3 regions of the Streptosporangium sp. NPDC004631 genome follow, and region 1 is predicted to be linked to each of the others. Evidence: riboswitches for the same ligand, from Rfam matches in the RefSeq annotation. Region 1 holds a riboswitch; each other region holds the start of a gene.

Region 1 (2,256 bases):
CAAACCCGGAAGCGGAGACATGTCGATCGATGTTCGTCGGCGCGTCAAGAGATCGTGAGAAGCTGAGGCGGTGACGATATCTGTGGGCTTGGTGGGCGCGGGGCCGTGGGCGGAGATGGTGCACGCGCCGATCCTGGCAGCCGGGCCCGACACGCGCCTGGTGGGTGTGTGGGCGCGGCGCCCCGAGGTCGCCGCCAGATTCGGTGTCCCCGTCTTCGAGCGGATCGAGGAGCTGTTCGACAACTGCGAGGCGGTCGCGTTCTCGGTGCCGCCCGCCGTACAGGCCGAGCTCGGCGTGCTCGCGGCCAAGGCGGGCAAGGCGCTGCTGCTGGAGAAGCCACTCGCGGCCGACCTGGACGGAGCCAGGCGGCTGGCCGAGGCGGTCGGCGAGGCCGGGGTGCCCTCCCAGATGGTTCTCACCTGGCGCTACTCGGAGGCCACCCGGGCGTTCCTGGCCAGGGTGTCGGCCGTCGAGCCGTTCGGCGGGCACGCGGCCAACGTCTCCGGCTCCATGCTCGGCGGTGACTTCGCCACCCCGTGGCGGCTGGAGCGCGGCGCGATCCTCGACGTCGGCCCGCACATGATCGACATGCTGGACGCCGCGCTCGGCCGGGTCACCTCGGTCCGCGCCCACGGCAACCCGAGGGGCTGGGTCGGCCTGCTGCTGGAGCACGAGACCGGCGCGGTCAGCGAGGCGTCGCTGTGCATGAGCGTGCCGGGTGAGACACCCCCCTCCCACGTGGAGGTCTACGGCCGGCTCGGCCGGGAGTCGATCAACAGCGACCGGCTCGGTCCCGACGTCTTCACCGTGATGCTCGCCGAGTTCGCCGAGACCGTGGAGCGCGGTGGCGGTCATCCGCTCGACGCCGCGCACGGCCTGCGCCTGCAGGAGATCATCGCCACCGCGGAGCGGCAACTCGGTTAGGGCCGCGGAGGGGAACGCACACCGGCCCGTGCGGGGAACGCCCACCGGCCCGTGCCCCGCTCATCGGCACCGGCCACACCTTCGCGCGAGGTTGGTCACTCGCCCCCGCGCAGAGGCGGGCCGGGAGAAATCCGGAGGCAAACCCTTGACGTCCGGCTGTTCTGCGGGATTGATAACGTTTGTCTGACGCGCAGCGTGTAGCGAAGTCCGGTGTGAGTCCGGCGCTGTCCCGCAACTGTCATGATCCTTTGGATCGAGCCAGGTCGCCTGCCGCCGCGCCGACGTCGTCAACCCTCGTGGAAAAGGGTGATCCGTCCCTTTCGCGGGTCCCCTGCTCCGGTGACTGAAAGGACCTCGCGTGAGGCCCGTACGTACCGTCTTCGCCGGCGCGCTCCTCGGCCTGCTGGCCCTGGCCGGGTGCGGTCAGAACTCCACCGCGTCCGTGAGCTCGGCCACCCCCGCCGCCACCGTCGCGCCGGGTTTCCCCGTCACGGTCCAGGCGGGCAACGGCCCGGTCGTGATCCCGAGCAGGCCCGAACGGATCGTCTCCCTGTCCCCCTCCGCCACCGAGAGCCTCTTCGCCGTGGGCGCGGGTCCCCAGGTCATCGCGGTGGACGACCAGTCCAACCATCCGGCCGAGGCCCCCAGGAGCGACCTGTCCGGCTTCCAGCCGAACGTGGAGGCGATCATCGCCAGGAAGCCCGACTTGATCGTGCTCTCCAACGACACCGACGGCGTCGTCGCCAAGCTGGGCAAGCTCAACGTCCCGGTGCTGCTGGAGCCCGCGGCCGGCAGGCTCGACGAGGCCTATGACCAGATCACCGACCTCGGAGCGGCCACCGGCAACAAGGCCAGGTCCACCGAGCTCGTCGCCGGGATGAAGAAGCAGATCGAGGAACTCGCTGCCGCCGCACCCAAGGGCAAGAACCTCACCTACTATCATGAGCTGGACAAAACCCCTTATTCGGCTACGTCTACCACTTTCATCGGCCAGATCTACGGGCTGTTCGGCCTGACCAACATCGCCGACAAGGCTCCCGAGGCGGCCGGCGGCTACCCCAAGCTCTCCGCCGAGTTCGTCGCCAAGGCCGACCCCGACCTCGTCTTCCTGGCCGACACCAAGTGCTGCGGCCAGTCCAGGGAGACCCTCGCCAAGCGCCCCGGCTGGTCCAGGCTTTCCGCGATCAAGAACGACCGGGTCGTCGCCCTTGACGACGACGTCGCCTCCCGCTGGGGTCCGCGCGTCGTGGACCTCGCCAAGCAGGTCGGCGACGCCGTCCAGAAGGCCACGAACAGCTAAGTGACCGACCTCCCCCGCGCCCCCGCCCCCT
Region 2 (2,256 bases), on a different contig from region 1:
GTGCCGCTCCATCCGCGAGCGCAGGTCCGCGGGGAGCGTGGCGTACCAGTCGCGGTACCGGCCGGCCGCGATGCGCACCGGGTTGCCGGCGAGCCGCTCCTCGGTGAGCCAGTCGGGGTCCTGGCCGCCGGCCGCGATCAGCGCGTGGATCAGCGCGTCGCCGTCCTGCTCGGTCACGCCGGGCAGCTCGCCCTCGGCGCCGACGCGGTAGCCGTGCTCGCGCATCGCGGCCAGCAGCCGCACCAGGCTGGCCGGGGTGTCCAGGCCGACCGCGTTGCCGATCCTGGAGTGCTTGGTGGGGTAGGCCGACAGCATCAGCACGATCCGCCGCTCGGCGGGCGGGACGTGCCGGAGCACGGCGTGCCCGACGGCGATGCCGGCCACCCGCGCGGCGCGCTCGGGGTCGGCCGCGTAGACGGTCAGCCCGTCCTCGTCGATCTCCTTGAAGGAGAAGGGGACCGTGATGATGCGCCCGTCGAACTCGGGGATGGCGACCTGGGTGGCCGCGTCGAGCGGGGACAGTCCGTCGTCGTTCCCCTCCCAGGACGCCCGGCTGCTCGTCAGGCAGAGGCCCTGGAGGATCGGCACGTCCAGCTCGGCGAGCGCGCCGACGTCCCACGCCTCGTCGTCCCCACCGGCCGACGCGGTGGCCGGGCGGGTACCGCCGGCGGCGAGCACGGTCACGACCAGGGCGTCCACCGTGCGCAGCGCCTCCAGCAGGCCGGGCTCCGCGCTGCGCAGCGAGGCGCAGTAGACGGGCAGCGCCCGGCCTCCGGCGTCCTCGACGGCCGAGCAGAGGGTCTCGACGAAGGCGGTGTTCCCGGAGACGTGGTGGGCCCGGTAGTAGAGCACCCCGACGACCGGCCCGTCCTCGCGGCGTGCCCGGCGCTCCAGCACGCCCCAGCCGGGCGTGGGTTCGGGCGGGGCGAACCCGTGACCGGTCAGCAGCAGGGTGTCCGACAGAAAGCGGTGCAGCTCGGCGAGGTTGGCCGGTCCGCCGTGGGCGAGGTAGGCGTGCGCCTCGGCACAGACCCCGCCCGGCACGGTGGACAGCTCCATCAGCTCGGCGTCCGGCGCCTGCTCGCCGCCGAGCACGACGACGGGCCGGGGCCCGGCGAGCAGGGCGTCCAGCCCCTCCTCCCAGGCACGGCGCCCGCCGAGCAGCCGGACCACGACCAGGTCGGCGCCCTCCACCAGGAGCGGCAGGTCCTCGGCGAGGAGCCTGGCGGGGTTGCCCAGCCGGTAGTCGGCGCCGCTCGCGCGGGCACTGAGCAGGTCGGTGTCGGAGGTCGAGAGCAGCAGGATCACGCGCCACGCTCCACGCGGGGCGGAGCGGTACGGCTCGGCGCCGCCAGGGGCGGACGGGGGAACGGCGAAAAACGCACGGGGCTTCCTCCCTCGGGGTCCTCGCCCCGGGTCGTCGTCGGCTACGACGGCTGGAGTCTCCTGGCTCCCGGATCGACGCTCCTCCCAGCCTTCCCGTCCGTCGCCGGACAGTGGCCTGGATGGGGTTCGCTCCCCGGTTACAGTGGCGGGACCGCGCCGGACTCACACCGGCTTCCTCCCTTTGCCGTCGCCAACGATGAGACTACGGCAGCGTCCTTCCGGCAGGAAACCGGTATGGGAGCCCGGTTCCCCGGCGGAGGAGGGGGGCCGTAGCGTGCCGCGGCGGCCGACGACGCCGCCGGAGGGTGCCGCCTGGGCGGCGGCCGCGGGCGGAAGACCTCGGGGGCAGGGCCTACCATCCTCAACGTGCAGATTGGCGACTTTTCCCGGCGATCGCGAGCCGACGCCTGCCCCGGAGCACTTCAGGTGCACGCCGCCGCCGACGGAGGGCTGGCGCGGATCAGGGTGCCCGGGGGCCGGTTGACGGCCTCCCGGCTCCGCGAGCTCGCCGGGGCCGCCGCCGGCTGTGGGAGCGGCGTCATCGAGCTGACCTCGCGGGCGAACGTCCAGGTGCGCGGGCTCGGCGACGGGGCGGAGACCGGTTTCGCGGCCCGGATGGCGACCGCCGGGCTGCTGCCCTCGCTCACCCACGAGCGGGTCCGCAACATCCTCGCCTCCCCGCTGACCGGCTGTGACGCGCGAGGGACACTCGACGCCGGCCCGCTGGTCGACGAGCTGGACCGGCGGCTGTGCGCCCGGCCGGGCCTCGCCGGACTGCCGGGGCGTTTCCTGTTCGCGCTGGACGACGGCCGGGGCGACGTGGCCTGGCTCGGCCCGGACGCCGGGATCCTGCCGACCGGCGCCGACGAG
Region 3 (2,256 bases), on a different contig from region 1:
GGGAACGAGCCTATGGTGGTCGTGGGCAGCAGCGGCAGTTCCAGCGCCGCCCGCTGAAGCGAGGCCCGTTCGGTGTGTCCGGCCCGCGCCGTCCCCTCTCCCAGGGTCTCCAGCCGTGCCCGCACCCGCGCGTTCACCGGGGGGCGCGCCGCCGCGGCGGGTACGACCGCCTCCGGCCCCTCCCGCAGCGCGCGGCCGATCGCCACGACCTCCGCCACCTTCTGCCGGGCGAACGCCAGCCCCTCGGGCAGCCCCTCCTCCCGATCCAGGTCGAGCGGGACGTGCATCAACGAGCACGAGGTGGAGACCACCACCTCCCCGGCCAGTCCGAGCAGCGCGGCGCAGGTGGACAGCGCGGTGGGCAGCCTGGTCCGCCACACGTTGCGGCCGTCCACCACCCCGGCCACCACGGTCTTGCCCGCCAGTCCCGCGGCCCCGGCGAGGTTGCCGGGACCGGCCACGAAGTCCAGCCCGATGGCCTCGACCCGGGACGCCGCGAGCACCGGCAGCGCCTCGCCGATCTCGCCGAAGTAGGTGGCCACCAGCAGCCGGGGGCGGTGGCTGAGCCCGCCGAGGTGATCGTAGGCGCGGGCGAGGGCCTTCAACTCCTCAACGGACCTGTCTCCGGCCAGCGCGGGCTCGTCGAGCTGCACCTCGGTGACTCCGGCGGAGGCCAGCCGCTCCAGCAGTTCGGCGTAGACGTCCAGCAGGTCGTCCAGGAGCAGCAGCGGTGAGAAGCCGGCCTCCCCGCCGGCCTCGCCGGTCTCCGCGGGGGATCCGGTGGCGGGCCCGGCCGTGGTCTCGGCGGTTGACTTGGCCAGCAGCAGGTAGCTGAGCGGGCCGACCAGCACCGGCCTGGTCTCGATGCCCAGCTCCCTGGCCTCGCCGTACTCGGTCAGCGGCTTCTTCCAGTCGAGCCGGAACCGGGTGTCGGGGCCGAGCTCGGGCGCCAGGTAGTGGTAGTTCGTGTCGAACCACTTGGTCATCTCCAGAGGCGCGATGCCCTGGGTGCCGCGCGCCATCGCGAAGTAGCGGTCGAGGCCGTCGAGCCCGGCGAAGCGGGCGGGGACTGCGCCGAGCATGACGGTGGTGTCGAGGACGTGATCGTAGAAGGAGAAGGTGTTGGACGGGATGTCGGTCAGCCCCGCGTCGCGGAGATCCGTCCAGGTGCGCTCGCGCAGGTCGCGGCCGACGGCGCGGAGCCGGGAGGCGTCGATCGTGCCGGCCCAGTAGGCCTCGACGGCCTTCTTCAACTCCCGGTCGGGGCCGATCCTGGGGTAGCCGAGAACGGTGGTGCGCTGGTCTCTCATGGGTCCTTTTCCCTCGTGGAACCCGGCCGTGCGCGGGCATGCCGAGGGAAAGGCGATCCCCTCGGCCCTCCCGCGGGGCCATGGACGACCGCGTGCCGGCCGGCACGCGGGCGGTGGCAGGTATTCGGACTCGTGGGCGTCGCACTCGCTCCTACTGGCCGTCGCTTCCCAGGTGGTTGTCCCACCCAGTGCTTGTGTGACGGCGGTCGTTCCCACTCACCGCTGCGGGGCAGTCCCGGAGTCGCACCGGGTTCCCTGTTGCCTCGCCGCTCCGGTGGGGGAGCGGCGAACCAGCCGCACCGGCAGCATAGCCCGGCCCGCTCCGATTTTTTCTCCGACGGACCCCGGCGGATGTCACAGAGGCCGGTTCACGGTGCTGTTCACGTTCACGACGGGCCGGAGAGCCCGGCTCCGTGGCGCCGTCTCACGAGGGGATGGGGACCCGGATCGGGGTGAGTCCTTCGGGGGCCCTGCCCGGATAGACGCCGGACAGCATCGTGGCCACGGTGTAGAGATGCCAGCCCTGGGCGGGCCTCTTGAGCACCGGGTCGGCGAACAGTCTGCGGACCTCGTCGGGGGCGACGATGGGGGCCAGCAGGTCGAGATGACCGAGGACGTGGTCGCGGAGCACCGCCGTCAGCGTCTCGTCGGGGCCGGTCCGCCAGCTCCAGCCTCCGCCGGTCTTCGGCGCCGTCAGGAAGCCGGGCCTGCGCTGCCAGGGGTAGTAGCGCCTGCCCACGGTGAACCGCCACGGCTTTCCCTCGATCGGAACGTTCCTGAGCGAGGGGGCGAGACCTGTGGTGAGCCGGTGGATGACCTCCTCGGACAGCCGCCAGGTCTGGTCCAGGCCCAGCGCCGCCCGCACCACCCGGTTGTCGAGGAACGGCCAGATCGGGTCGCCCCGGCGCAGTGATCCGGCCCGGGATCCGGCCTGCCAGCGGCCGAT

Evidence for each region. A riboswitch is a leader RNA that binds a small molecule or an ion and turns the genes downstream of it on or off. The one in region 1 is predicted to bind cobalamin.
Region 2: another riboswitch for cobalamin. It lies ahead of cobN (cobaltochelatase subunit CobN); the one in region 1 lies ahead of ACWEF2_RS13545 (ABC transporter substrate-binding protein).
Region 3: another riboswitch for cobalamin. It lies ahead of metE (5-methyltetrahydropteroyltriglutamate--homocysteine S-methyltransferase); the one in region 1 lies ahead of ACWEF2_RS13545 (ABC transporter substrate-binding protein).

The regions. Positions count from the first base shown of each region.
Region 1 covers NZ_JBSGCR010000010.1:207,039-209,294, reverse strand. Annotated here, with positions in the region: gene ACWEF2_RS13550 (Gfo/Idh/MocA family protein) at 71-925, shown strand; cobalamin riboswitch at 1,065-1,215, shown strand; gene ACWEF2_RS13545 (ABC transporter substrate-binding protein) at 1,284-2,225, shown strand.
Region 2 covers NZ_JBSGCR010000001.1:349,134-351,389, forward strand. Annotated here, with positions in the region: gene cobN (cobaltochelatase subunit CobN) at 1-1,308, opposite strand, end outside; cobalamin riboswitch at 1,418-1,616, opposite strand; gene ACWEF2_RS01365 (precorrin-3B synthase) at 1,813-2,256, shown strand, end outside.
Region 3 covers NZ_JBSGCR010000008.1:191,218-193,473, reverse strand. Annotated here, with positions in the region: gene metE (5-methyltetrahydropteroyltriglutamate--homocysteine S-methyltransferase) at 1-1,310, opposite strand, end outside; cobalamin riboswitch at 1,409-1,621, opposite strand; gene ACWEF2_RS11425 (asparagine synthase-related protein) at 1,735-2,256, opposite strand, start outside.